Alicycliphilus denitrificans K601: one gene and its partner. The protein of the gene in region 2 interacts with the protein of the main gene of each other region in a pairwise test. Links are inferred from orthologs where the notes say so. Each region holds a gene or a part of one and is shown on either strand. Other genes may lie near its edges. The genes, in order: aceE and ALIDE2_RS08630.

Region 1 (6,719 bases), 690 kb from region 2 along the record:
GTGGCCGCGCAAGCTGTCCACGTTGACCTGCGGCGCGCCGAAGTCGATGCCAGCGCTCTTCAGGTGGCTCACCTCGTCCATCACGGCCGCGACGTGCAGCAGCGCCTTGGACGGGATGCAGCCCACGTTGAGGCACACGCCGCCCAGCGTGGCGTAGCGTTCCACGATCACGACCTTCAGGCCCAGGTCGGCCGCGCGGAACGCGGCGGAGTAGCCGCCGGGGCCGCCGCCCAGGACGAGCACGTCGCACTCCACGTCCGCCGTTCCGCCGAAGCTGCTTGCTATCGCGACAGGAGCTGCCGGCGCTTGGCTGGCCGGCGCTGGAGCCGGTTTTTCCTGTACAGGTGCAGCCGCGGGCGCGGCCGCGCCCTCGGCCACCTCCAGCGTCAGCAGCACCGAGCCCTCGGCCACCTTGTCGCCCAGCTTGACCTTGAGCTCCTTGACCACCCCGGCATGGCTGCTGGGGATTTCCATGGAGGCCTTGTCGCTCTCCACCGTGACCAGGCTTTGCTCGGCCTTGATGGTGTCGCCCACCTGCACCAGCACTTCGATCACGCCGACCTCGGCAAAGTCGCCGATGTCCGGCACCTTGATGTCAATCACTGCCATGACGATGTCTCCTTCACAGCAGGATGCGGCGGTAGTCCGCCAGCACTTGGCCGAGGTAGGCGTTGAAGCGCGCGGCCGCAGCGCCGTCGATCACGCGGTGGTCGTACGACAGCGACAGCGGCAGCGTGAGGCGCGGCACGAACTGCTTGCCGTCCCACACGGGCTTCATCTGGCCCTTGGACAGGCCCAGGATCGCCACCTCGGGCGCGTTGATGATGGGCGTGAAGTGCGTGCCGCCGATGCCGCCGAGCGACGAGATGGACATGCATCCGCCCTGCATGTCGGCCGCGCCCAGCTTGCCGTCGCGCGCCTTCTTGGCCAGTTCGCTCATCTCCTGGCTGATTTGCAGGATGCCCTTCTTGTCGGCGTCCTTGAGCACGGGAACCACCAGGCCGTTGGGCGTGTCGGCCGCGAAGCCGATGTGGTAGTAGCTCTTGTAGACCAGGGTGTCGCCGTCCAGGCTGGTGTTGAACTCGGGGAATTTCTTGAGCGCGGCGACGACGGCCTTGATGACGAACGCCAGCATGGTGACCTTGACGCCGCTCTTCTCGTTCTCCTTGTTGGTGGAGACGCGGAAGGCTTCGAGCTCGGTGATGTCGGCCTCGTCGTTGTTGGTGACGTGCGGGATCATCACCCAGTTGCGGTGCAGGTTGGCGCCGCTGATCTTCTTGATGCGCGAAAGATCCTTGCGCTCGATCACGCCGAACTTGCTGAAGTCCACCTTGGGCCAGGGCAGCAGGTCCATGCCCACCCCGCTGCCGCCGCCGGCCGGGGCCTTGGCGGCCTGGGCCTGGGTCTGCACGGCGCCGCTCATGACGGCGCGGGTGAAGGACTGCACGTCCTCTGCCGTGATGCGGCCCTTGGGGCCCGTGCCCTTGAGCTCGGCCAGCGGCACGCCCAGTTCGCGGGCGAACTTGCGCACCGAGGGGCTGGCGTGCGGCAGCCGGCCCGATGGCGTCGCCGTGGGGTCGTGCGCGGGCGCGGACTGCGCGGACGCCGGTGCTGCAGCCGCGGCAGCCACGGGCGCGGCCGGTGCCGCCGCGGGGGCGGGGGCAGGCGCCGGCGCGGCGGGCGCTGCCGGGGCGGCGCCTTCGAGCACCGCCACCAAGTCCCCGATGTTGACCTTGTCGCCCAGCTGGACCTTGAGCTCCTTGAGCACGCCGGCCGCGGGCGACGGGATCTCCATCGAGGCCTTGTCGGATTCGACGGTGAACAGCGACTGCTCGACGCGGATGTTGTCGCCGGGCTTGACCAGCAGCTCGATCACGGCCACATCCTTGAAGTCGCCGATGTCGGGCACGCGCACCTCGATGCGGCCGCCTGCCGCGGGCGCTGCGGGCGCCGCCGCGGGCGCTATGGATTCCGCAGCTGCCAGCGCTTGGCTGGCGGGCGCCGGAGCCGGTTTTGGCTCAGAAGCCGCCGCGTCGGCCGTTTCCAGCTCGGCGATCACGCTGCCCTGCTTGACCTTGTCGCCCAGCTTCACTGTGAGCGCCTTCACGACGCCCGCGTGGCTGGACGGGATCTCCATCGAAGCCTTGTCGGACTCGACGGTGATCAGCGACTGCTCGGCCGCGACCTGATCGCCGGGCTTGACCAGCAGCTCGATCACGCCCACCTCGTCAAAGTCCCCGATGTCGGGTACCTGGATCTGAATCAATGCCATGGTTCTCTCCCTCGGTCCTCAAGCGTGCAGCGGGTTGATCTTGTCGGCGTCGATGCCGTACTTGGCAATGGCCTCGGCCACCTTGGCGGCGGGCAGCCGGCCCTCGTCGGCCAGCGACTTCAGCGCGGCCACGGCGATGTAGTGGCGGTTGACCTCGAAATGCTCGCGCAGGCGATAGCGGAAGTCCGAGCGGCCGAAGCCGTCCGTGCCCAGCACGGTGTAGGAGCGGCCGGCCGGGATGAAGGCGCGGATCTGCTCGGCGAAGGCCTTCATGTAGTCGGTCGATGCGACGACCGGGCCGCCGTGGTCCGCGAGCTGCTGGGACACGAAGGACGGGCGCGGAGCCTCCAGCGGGTGCAGCAGGTTCCAGCGCGCCGTGTCCTGGCCCTCGCGGGCGAGTTCGGTGAAGCTCGTGCAGCTCCACACGTCGGCCTGCACGCCCCAGTCGGTGGCCAGGAGCTTCTGCGCCTCCAGCGACTCGCGCAGGATGGAGCCCGAGCCCAGCAGCTGCACGCGCAGCTCGCCCTGCGCGCCGGCCTTGCACAGGTACATGCCCTTGAGGATCTGCTCCTCGGTGCCGGCGGCGAGGCCCGGCATGGGATAGTTCTCGTTGAGCAGCGTGATGTAGTAGAAGACGTTCTCCTGCTTCTCCACCATGCGCTTGAGGCCATGCTGCATGATCACCCCCACCTCGTGCGCGAAGGTCGGGTCGTAGCTCACGCAGTTGGGAATGGTGGACGACAGGATGTGGCTGTGCCCGTCCTCGTGCTGCAGGCCCTCGCCGTTGAGCGTGGTGCGCCCGCTGGTGCCGCCCAGGATGAAGCCGCGCGCCTGCATGTCGCCCGCGGCCCAGGCGAAGTCGCCGAAGCGCTGGAAGCCGAACATCGAGTAGTACACGAAGAACGGGATCATGATGCGGTTGTTCGTCGAGTACGACGTGGCCGCCGCGATCCACGAGCACATGCCGCCCGCCTCGTTGATGCCTTCCTGCAGGATCTGGCCGGCAACGTCTTCCTTGTAGTACATCACCTGGTCGCGGTCCACCGGGGTGTAGCGCTGACCCAGGGGGTTGTAGATGCCAATCTGGCGGAACAGCCCTTCCATGCCGAAGGTGCGCGCCTCGTCCACCAGGATGGGCACGACGCGTGGCCCCAGCGCCTTGTCGCGCAAGAGCTGCGTGAGGAAGCGCACGTAGGCCTGCGTGGTGCTGATCTCGCGGCCCTCGGCCGTGGGCTCCAGGATGGCCTTGAAGGTGTCGAGCGCGGGCACCGTGAAGCTCTCGTCCGCATGGGTGCGGCGGTGCGGCAGGTAGCCGCCCAGGGCCTGGCGGCGCTCGTGCAGGTACTTCATCTCCGGCGTGTCGTCGGCCGGCTTGTAGTAGGGCAGCTTGTCGAGCTCGCTGTCGGGGATCGGGATGTTGAAGCGGTCGCGGATGTAGCGGATGTCCTCGTCGTCCAGCTTCTTGGTCTGGTGCACCGTGTTCTTGGCCTCGCCGGCCTTGCCCATGCCATAGCCCTTCACGGTCTTGACCAGCAGCACCGTGGGCTGGCCCTGGTGCGCGTTGGCGGCGTGGAAGGCGGCGTACACCTTCTCGGGCTCATGCCCGCCGCGGCGCAGCTCCCAGATCTCGTCGTCGGACAGGTGCTCTACGAGCTTGAGCGTCTCAGGGTACTTGCCGAAGAAATGCTTGCGGATGTAGGCGCCGTCCATGGCGCGGTAGGTCTGGTAGTCGCCGTCGAGCGTCTCCATCATCACCTGCTTGAGCTTGCCGCTCTTGTCGCGCGCCAGCAGCTCGTCCCAGCCCTTGCCCCACAGCAGCTTGATCACGTGCCAGCCCGCGCCGCGGAAGTCGCCCTCGAGCTCCTGGATGATCTTGCCGTTGCCGCGCACCGGGCCGTCCAGGCGCTGCAGGTTGCAGTTGATGACGAAGATCAGGTTGTCCAGGTTCTCGCGCGCGGCCAGGCTGATCGCGCCCTTGCTCTCGGGCTCGTCCATCTCGCCGTCGCCCAGGAACACCCAGACCTTGCGGTTGTCCGTCTTGGCGATGCCGCGCGCGTGCAGGTACTTGAGGAAGCGCGCCTGGTAGATCGCCATCATCGGGCCCAGGCCCATGCTCACGGTGGGGAACTGCCAGAAGCCCGGCATGAGCTTGGGGTGGGGGTAGCTCGACAGGCCCTTGCCGCCGACTTCCTGGCGGAAGTTCTCCAGCTGCTCCTCGGTGATGCGTCCCTCCAGGTAGGCGCGCGCGTAGATGCCCGGCGCGCTGTGGCCCTGGAAGTAGATGCAGTCGCCGCCGTGACCCTCGCTCTCGGCGTGCCAGAAATGGTTGAAGCCCGCGCCCCACATGGAAGCGAGCGATGCGAACGATCCGATGTGCCCCCCCAGGTCGCCACCGTCGTGCGGGTGCAGACGGTTGGCGCGCACCACCATGGCCATGGCGTTCCAGCGCATGTAGGCGCGCAGGCGCTTCTCGATGGCGATGTTGCCGGGGCAACGCGCCTCCTGGTCCGGCTCGATAGTGTTCACGTAGCCCGTGTTGGCCGAAAACGGCAGGTCGATGCTGCTCTGGCGCGCCTGTTCGAGCAGCTGCTCCAGCAGGAAGTGGGCGCGCTCCGGCCCCTCTTTCTCGATCACCGCAGAGAGCGCTTCCAGCCACTCGCGTGTTTCTTGTTGGTCGATGTCGCTTGCGCCTAGGCCTTTGGTTGGGTCGGACATAGCCGGTGTCTCCTTGTCAAATCGGTGGTGATGGGAGGGATAGTGCCCGAAGTTTCGCACAGTTTTTTAAAATTTCAAATGGTGCTCGTTGATTTCTTAATATGAAATATTGCTGCGAACGCACATTATTTCTTCAGATGAAATGGCACCCGGCCCAGCCCGCGAAAATACGGGGCTCGCTCTAAACTCGACTCCCATGGACCCCGCCGAAACATCTGCCCCCCCCGCCGCCGCCGCCGTGAAAGCGCCGGCCCGCTGGTGGCGTTCCTGGTGGCGCAGCCTCTCGCCCGGGCGCCAGGACCGTTTCGCCGCGCTGGCGCCGCTGGCGTCCGTGCTGATGTTCATGGCCGCCATCGCGGTGTCCTTCTGGTATTTGCGCACGGAAGAGATCGAGCGCGAGAAAGAGGCCCTCAAACGCGACGTGGAATATGCCCAGCAGCGCGTGCGCCTGCGCCTGCTCGAACGCCAGGAGCAGGTCATGCGCATCGCGCGCGACCTCTCCAACGGGGACCTCACGCGCAGCGACTTCGTGGGCCGCGCCGAGGCGCTCATCAGCCAGTACCCCGAGCTGCAGGCCATCACCTGGATCGACGAACGCCGGCGCATCCGCGCGAGCCACGCCGCCCCCACGGTGACGAGCAACCAGCTGCGCGTGAGCGGCGAAGTGCTCAAGACGGGCGAGGCGGCAGACCTCTTCAGGCTCGCGCGCGACATGCAGCAGCCGGTGTACTCCCAGCCCGAGGCTGGCAGCGACGACGCCGCGCCCCTGCTGCAGTTGCAGGTGCCGCTGTCGCCGCAGGGCAAGTTCGGCGGCGTGGTGCTGGCGGAATACTCGATCGACAGCCTGCTGCGCTACGCCACCCCCACGGAGGTGCTGGCGCGCTACGCCGTCACGCTCATCGACGGCCAGGGGCGCACACTGGCCGGCACGCCGCTGGCGCCCCGGCACAACGCCCTGCTGCCCTGGACCACCAGGGCCAACGAGTACGAGATCCCGGTCTCCCCCGTGGGCAACGGTCTGGTGCTGCGCGCCCAGGCCTACCGCACCTCGCTGGGCATGGTGGGCAGCGGCCTGTTCTGGCTCGTAGGCACGCTGAGCGCCATGACCACGTGGATGCTGATCGCCACCTGGCGCCATACGCGCCGGCGCATGCAGGCCCAGCAGGCGCTGGTGGCGGAGACCAATTTCCGCCGCGCCATGGAAAACTCCATCCTCACCGGCATGCGCGCGCTGGACCTGGAGGGCCGCATCACCTACGTGAACGCCGCCTTCTGCCAGATGACAGGGTGGACCCAGGAAGAGCTGATCGGCCAGACCCCGCCCTACAGCTACTGGCCCGAGGCCGAGTACGAGAAGCTGCACGCCAACCTGCGCGAGGAACTCTCGGGCAAGACCGTGCCCGGGGGGTTCCAGGTGCGCGTGCGGCGCAAGAGCGGCACGCTGTTCGACGCGCGCCTGTACGTCTCGCCGCTGATCGACGCCCGCGGCCAGCAGACGGGCTGGATGACGTCGATGACCGACATCACCGAGCCCAACCGCGTGCGCGAGCAGCTCACGGCCTCGCACGAGCGCTTCACCATCGTGCTCGAGGCGCTGGACGCCTCGGTGTCCGTCGCACCGCTGGGCAGCCAGGAGCTGCTGTTCGCCAACCGCCTGTACCGCCAGTGGTTCGGCTCGCAGACCAGCGGCCACCTGGAGATGGTCGCGCAGGCGGGCGTGCTGCCCGCGCAC
Region 2 (6,407 bases):
TGTCACCGGGCGGCATGGCCTTGAGAAAGCTGCCTTCGACGATGATGAGGAAATGGGTCAGTGGGATGGCCTGAGCCAGCCATTGCAGGACGACAGGCATGTTTTCCACAGGCGTCGCAAAGCCGGACATCAGCACCGCCGGCACGCCGATGGCGAACGCTCCCAGGATGGCCTGCTGCTGCGTCATGCTGACCGCGGAAATCATCAGACCGATGCCGACCACCGAGGCGATGAACAGCACCAGGCTGGCAAGCAGGAGTGCAAACGAGCCCGTAAACGGGATGCCGAACAGGAAGACGCCCGCGCTGATCATGAACAGGCCCAGCCCGGTGCCAATTGCGAGTGCCGGCAGCGACTTGGAGATGATGATCTCGGGCGTCGAGGTGGGCGACACCAGCAACTGGTCGAAGGTGCCCAGCTCGCGCTCGCGCGCGATCGACAACGAGGTGATCAAGAGCGAGCTGAACAGCGCCAGGATGCCCGTCAGGCCGGGCACGATGAACCAGCGGTAGACCAGATTCGGGTTGAACCAGTGGCGCACGACCACGGGCGTTGGTGCCTGGGCGTCGGGCACGACCTCGGCGCCGACATCGGCGGCGATTGTGGACAGATAGGCCACGGTGATCTGCCCGGAGTTGCTGCGCCGGCCATCGACCAGTACCTGCGCGCGGCCACTTTCGCCGGCGGCGATGGAGCGCGAGAAATCCACCGGGATGGCGAGCGCGGCGATCACCTCGCCACGGTCGATCAGCTCGTGGAGCTGCTGTTGGCTGTCGACATGCCGGACGTGGGTGATGAAGCGGGCGCTGTCCAGGCGCTGTACCAACTCGTGCGACCAGCGCCCCGCATCCTGATCGTAGACGGCGATATCGACGTTGCGCACTTCCAGCGTCGCGGCAAAGGCGAACACCAGCAACTGCAGGATCGGCGGCACGAACACCACCATGCGGCTGCGCGGGTCGCGCAGGACGCTGAGCACTTCCTTGATGAACTGGGCGCGCAGGCGGGTGAACGAGAATGCGGAAGTCAACATCGCGTCACTCCAGGTTCTTGCGCGTGGCGCGCTTGGCGATCACGAAGAACAGCCCCCCGATCGCCGCCATGGCCGCCAGGTTGGGCAGGAACACGGCCCAGATGTCGCCGGCCAGGAACACCGTCTTCAGCGAATCGACGAAGTAGCGCGCCGGAACCACCAAGGTGATGGCGCGGATCGGTGCCGGCATGGCGTCGATCTCGTACAGAAAGCCCGACAACATGAAGGCCGGCAGGAAGCCCGTGAACAGCGCGATCTGCGCTGCCAGGAACTGGTTGCGTGCCAAGGAGGAAATCAGCAGACCCTGACCCAGCGCCGGCACCATGAACACCGCCGACAGCAGCAGCAGCGCCGCCAGCGAGCCCCGCATCGGGACCCCGAACACGAACACCGCCAGCGCCGCCGCACCCAGCGTGGACAGCATGCCGAGCACGAAGTACGGCAGCAGCTTGCCGATCAGGATTTCGGCCACCGAGGCCGGCGTGGACAGCACCGCCTCCATGGTGCCGCGCTCCCATTCACGCGCCACCACCAGTGCAGTCAGCATGGTGCCGATGATGGTCATGACGATGGCGATGGCACCGGGAATCAGTGCGCGGCGGCTTTCCAGCTCGGGGTTGAACCAGTAGCGCGGTTCCAGCATGACGGCCTGCGCTGGTGCTCCGACGTCCAGTCCGGCACGCCAGGACTGGACAACGCCGCGGGCGTAGTTCTCGACGTAGTTGGCGGTATTGGGGTAGGAGCCGTCGGTGACGATCTGCACCAGCGGCTCGCTGCCACGCTGGGCCAGCCGCTGCTCGAAATCCTGCGGGATCACCACGTAGCCGCGCAGGTCGCCTGAGACCAGCTGGTCGGCCACTTCGCGCCGGTCATGGGCGAAGTGGGCATCCAGGAACTTTGTGCCGGCAAAGGCCGCCGCAAGCTCCTGCGCTGCAGCGCCGGGCGACTCCAGCACCACGCCGACGCGGACATCCTTCGCATCCAGCGACACCGCATAGGCGAACAGCAGCAGCAACACCACCGGCAGCACGAACGCGATCAGCAGCGTCGAGGGGTCGCGCAGCGCCTGGTAGCTTTCCTTGGTGACCAGGGCGATCAAGCGCCGCAGATCAAAATGGCGCAGGTCGGTCTGCTGTGGTCCATTCCCGTCCTTGTGCTTTGTGGTGCCGTTCATGTGGCGGCCTCCAGCTCGCGGTCCGCCGACTCCACCAGGTGAATGAAGGCGTCCTCCATCGTCGGGTCGGGTCGTTCGGGGCTGACCGCCGAACGTTTGAGCGCGTCGGGCGTATCCAGCGCAATCAGTTGCGCACGCGAGAGCATGGCCACGCGGTCGCAGTATTCGGCCTCGTCCATGAAGTGGGTGGTGACCATGATGGTCACGCCCTTGCGGGCCAGTCCGTTGATGTGGGTCCAGAATTCGCGCCGGGTGATCGGGTCCACGCCCGAAGTGGGTTCATCTAGGAACAGCACGGGCGGCCGGTGCATCAGCGAACAAGCCAATGCCAGGCGCTGCTTGTGGCCCAGCGGCAGGGAATCGGGCGTGGCGGACAGCCAGTCGCCCAGATCGAAGGTTTCGATCATCTCGGCAATGCGCTCGCGCCGGGTGTTGCCTTCCAGTCCGTAGACGCCGGCCGAGAATTCCAGGTTCTGCTGCACCGAGAGCAGGCCGTAGAGCGAAAACTTCTGCGCCATGTAGCCGAGCCGGCTCTTGGCTGCGCCGGTGGCGCGGCGCAGATCATGGCCCACCACATGCGCTTCGCCAGCAGTTGGTTTCATCAGGCCGCACAACATCTTGAAGGTGGTGGACTTGCCGGCGCCGTTAGGGCCGAGCAGGCCGAAGATTTCGCCCTTTTGCACCTCGAAGCTGACGTTGTCGGTGGCGGTGAACTCGCCGAAGCGCTTGGTGAGGTTTCGGCACGACACGGCAATGTCGGAACCCAGCTCAACCGGCGGCAGACGCTCGGCCAGCGTCGAAGTGCCGCCGGGGCCGCCACCGAGCAGATCGATGAAGGCGTCTTCGAAGCGCGCGGGCACCTGCGCCAGCTCCACTCGCGCCTGATCGGACAGGGCCTGGAGCTGCTCCGCTTGAGCGCCCTCGCGCAACACCACGCGCACGCCGGCGCCCTGGATCACGCCATCGCTCACGCTGGGCAGGTCGAGTGCCTGGGTCAGGACCGCTCGGCGCTCGGCACCGACGTCTTCCAGACGGAAACTGCGGCCTTCGAGCTGCGCGGTCAGCTCCTGCGGCGGGCCATCGAACAGGAGCTTCCCTTGGTTCAGCAGCAGCACGCTCTCGCAGCGCTCGGCTTCGTCGAGATAGGCGGTGGACCAGACCACGGCCATGCCTTCATCGGTCAGCGCCTGCACCATGCGCCACAAGTCCTGGCGGCTGACCGGGTCGACACCCACGCCCGGCTCGTCCAGCAGCAGCACCTTCGGCCGCGCCATGAGCGCACAGGCAAGGCCCAGCTTCTGCTTCATGCCGCCGGAGAGCTTGCCGGCCAGGCGTTTGGTGAAGGGTCCGAGCCGCGTGAAGTCCAGCAGCTCGGCAAACAGATCGGCGTTGCGGTCCGCATCCATGCCGCGCAACTGCGCATACAGGCGCATGTTCTCCATCACCGACAGGTCTTCGTACAGGCCAAAGCGTTGCGGCATGTAGCCACTGGCGACATGAATGGCGTCGTTGTCCTTGACCACGTCATAGCCTGCCAAGGTGACGTGGCCGGCGTTCGGCACCAGGAGGCCGGTCAGAATCCGCATCAGCGTCGTCTTGCCGGCGCCGTCGGGGCCGACCAGACCCGTCAGCCGTCCATAGTGGATGCGCGCGCTCAAGCCCCGCAGCGCCTTTACGTCGCCGAAATGCTTGTCCACGTCTTCGATGACGATGGCAGCGTCTTCGCCCGCACCCGCAGGCACGGCGGCGATAGCAGGGCTTGCCTGCATTTCAACGCTCCCCCGCCGGGATACGGGTGCCGGCTTTCGCATCGACCTCGATCGTCACCGGCATGCCCTGGCGCAAGGCACTGTCGCTGTCGGCTTCGTCGATGACGATGCGCAGGCGGTAGACCAGATCCGTGCGCAAATCCGTCGTCTCCACCGTCTTGGGGGTGAACTCGGCGCGCGGCGAGATGAAGCCGATCTGGCCGCGATAGACCTTCTCTGATGAATCGCTTTTGACGCGCACCACAGTACCGGGCGCGATGCGCCCCAAGTCCGACTCGCCCACGTAGGCGCGCACGTAAACCGGCTTGTCCAGGCTCAGGCTGTAGACCGCGCTCTGGCTTGCGACCATGCTGCCGGGCTCCCGCACTCGTGCGATGACGGTGCCGCTACTGGGCGCCATCAACTCGGTGTCCGCCAAGGCTGTCGTGGCTTGCGCTGCGGCAGCCTGTGCGGCCGCAAGGCGAGCTTCTGCCGCGGCGATGTCTTCCTTGCGAAAACCTTCGGATGCTTGCGACAGGGCCGCCTTGGCCGCTTCGACGCCAGCGGCTGCCTGGTCGCGCGCCGTGCGGGCTGCATCGACCGTGCGCTGGCTGCTGGCGCCCGATGCCAGCAGGCCACTCTGGCGCTGGAAATTGCGCTCGGTCTCGGTGGCGAGCGCCTGGGCCTGCCTGAGGGCTTCGCGCGCCTGGGTGATTTCCTGCGGTCGCAGGCCGCGGCGCAGCTTGGCCAGTTCCGCCTGCGCCACCTGCACCTGGGCCTGTGCTGCCGCAAGTGCTTCCCGATAGGGTTGCGCGTCAAGCGCCGCCAGGCGCGCGCCCGCGCTGACGGCATCGCCCTCATCGAAAGCCATTTGCATCACGCGCCCGGGCTGACGGAAGGCCAGTTGCACCTCGCGGATGTCGACGTTGCCGTAGAGGCGCAATGCATCTTGTTGTCCATGGTCGCGCGACAACCAGAACGCCAGTGCGCCGCCAAGAGCGAGCACGACGACGGCGATCACGACCCAACGGGTTTTCTTGAAGAGGAGGTTTGGAGTTTTCATCGATGGGTTTCCGCTGGATAAAGGTGCTCAGTGCTCGCGTGCGACCGGCGCATTCGCCGCTGACCGGCGCCAGGCGATGGCCGCTATGCCAGCCCACACCAACGTGCGCAGCGTCATGGCGACCACCGTGCGTCGCTCCCAGGCGCCACCCAGAGCCACATGCACTCCGAAAGCGAGGAACACGAGTGCGGTCGCCACCGTGATGACAATCGCTAACCACGCGGCCCAGCGCCGGCGCATCCACAAGCCGACGCCGGCGACGATGTAGGCGAACCCGGCCAGAAAATTGAACCAGAGCACGAAGGGCACATAGTGGCCGGCGGCTTGGCGCGCCGCGCCGTCGACAAACAGAACGGCGCCGCCCTCCCGAAGAGTGAGCAGGCCGAAGCCGATCGCGAGCAGGGAGATCAGCCAGTGCCAGATGCTGCGTTGTGGATGAGTGGTCATCTTCATGGCCTTTACTTGATCGCGGAAACTCCCAAGCCTTCGCCGTCGTCGCGGTGTGCGTGTGCGTTCCGCTGGGCGGTCGGGCTGAGTGTTGAATGACGCGGATTCGCGCTGGAGGCGCAACGCGATCGCATGACCGTGGTGTGCCTCTCGGCCGACCGGGCAACTGCGTGGCGGCAGGATGGAAGGCGTTTCATCGGGTGTGCGTGATGCCACGGAGATAGATGGCAAACACGGCTGGCGCATCACGACGGATGCGACTGACCTTGCCGGCCAACAGCGACTGCATGACCAGTCCCTGGATCGTGCCGATGAACAACACGGCGGCGGCATCTACGTCCAGATCCGCATCCAGGTCGCCTTGGGCCTTGCCTGCCTCCATCAGGCGGCGCAGGCGCTGTTCGTATTGACGGAGCAAGGTCTGCACCATCCGCTTGGCGAGCGTCTCGCCAGAGCGTTGCAGTTCTCCGAACAGCATGCGCGGCACGCCGGGATGCTTGGCCACGAAGTCGATGTGCGTCATGAACATGGCTTCGAGTGCCGCGGCAGGAGACGCGGCGCCCTCGGCCGCCTTGTCCACGCGCACCAGCAGACGCTCACCGACCCAGGTCATCGTTGCCTCCAGGATCGCGTCCTTGGTGGGGAAGTGGCGAAACAGCGCGCCCTGCGTCAAACCCATTCGATCGGCGATGGCCGTGGTCGTGATTTCGGCCGGGTTTTGCTCCGCGGCCAAGTCCACCACCGCTTGCACTGTGGCAGCACGCCGCTCTTCAGCGGACAGATGTTGAGGACGTTCGCTCACCGATCAGACTCCATAAAGTAAGTGACTTATTACTATCCTAACATGCAAAACATCCGCGTCGCAAGATCGGGAATACGGTTCATCGCATGGGAAAGGATGGTTCCTGCCCCATCCATGGATCGTGGCCAAGTGAGCTGACG

What was found.
Region 1: the proteins of ALIDE2_RS08630 (region 2) and aceE interact in binary tests that used the Escherichia coli proteins (3 or more experiments, as listed by UniProt). The link is inferred for Alicycliphilus denitrificans K601 from one-to-one orthologs.

What each region holds. Positions count from the first base shown.
Region 1 is NC_015422.1:2,513,884-2,520,602, reverse strand. What follows is about bases 2,091-5,378. They hold aceE (pyruvate dehydrogenase (acetyl-transferring), homodimeric type), read right to left. Parts: upstream 4,988-5,378; coding sequence 2,291-4,987; downstream 2,091-2,290. Other genes in these bases: ALIDE2_RS12040 (PAS domain S-box protein), read left to right, coding at 5,184-5,378; aceF (dihydrolipoyllysine-residue acetyltransferase), read right to left, coding at 2,091-2,272. Also shown: lpdA (dihydrolipoyl dehydrogenase), read right to left, coding at 1-609; more of aceF, read right to left, coding at 623-2,090; more of ALIDE2_RS12040, read left to right, coding at 5,379-6,719. UniProt on the Escherichia coli protein: Component of the pyruvate dehydrogenase (PDH) complex, that catalyzes the overall conversion of pyruvate to acetyl-CoA and CO(2).
Region 2 is NC_015422.1:1,822,401-1,828,807, reverse strand. Bases 1,591-4,566 are described here. They hold ALIDE2_RS08630 (ATP-binding cassette domain-containing protein), read right to left. Parts: upstream 3,977-4,566; coding sequence 2,204-3,976; downstream 1,591-2,203. Other genes in these bases: hlyD (secretion protein HlyD), read right to left, coding at 3,978-4,566; ALIDE2_RS08635 (ABC transporter permease), read right to left, coding at 1,591-2,207. In the rest of the region: ALIDE2_RS08640 (ABC transporter permease), read right to left, coding at 1-1,033; more of ALIDE2_RS08635, read right to left, coding at 1,038-1,590; more of hlyD, read right to left, coding at 4,567-5,018; ALIDE2_RS08620 (hypothetical protein), read right to left, coding at 5,046-5,471; ALIDE2_RS08615 (TetR/AcrR family transcriptional regulator), read right to left, coding at 5,659-6,267. UniProt on the Escherichia coli protein: Part of the ABC transporter complex YbhFSR that could be involved in efflux of cefoperazone. Probably responsible for energy coupling to the transport system.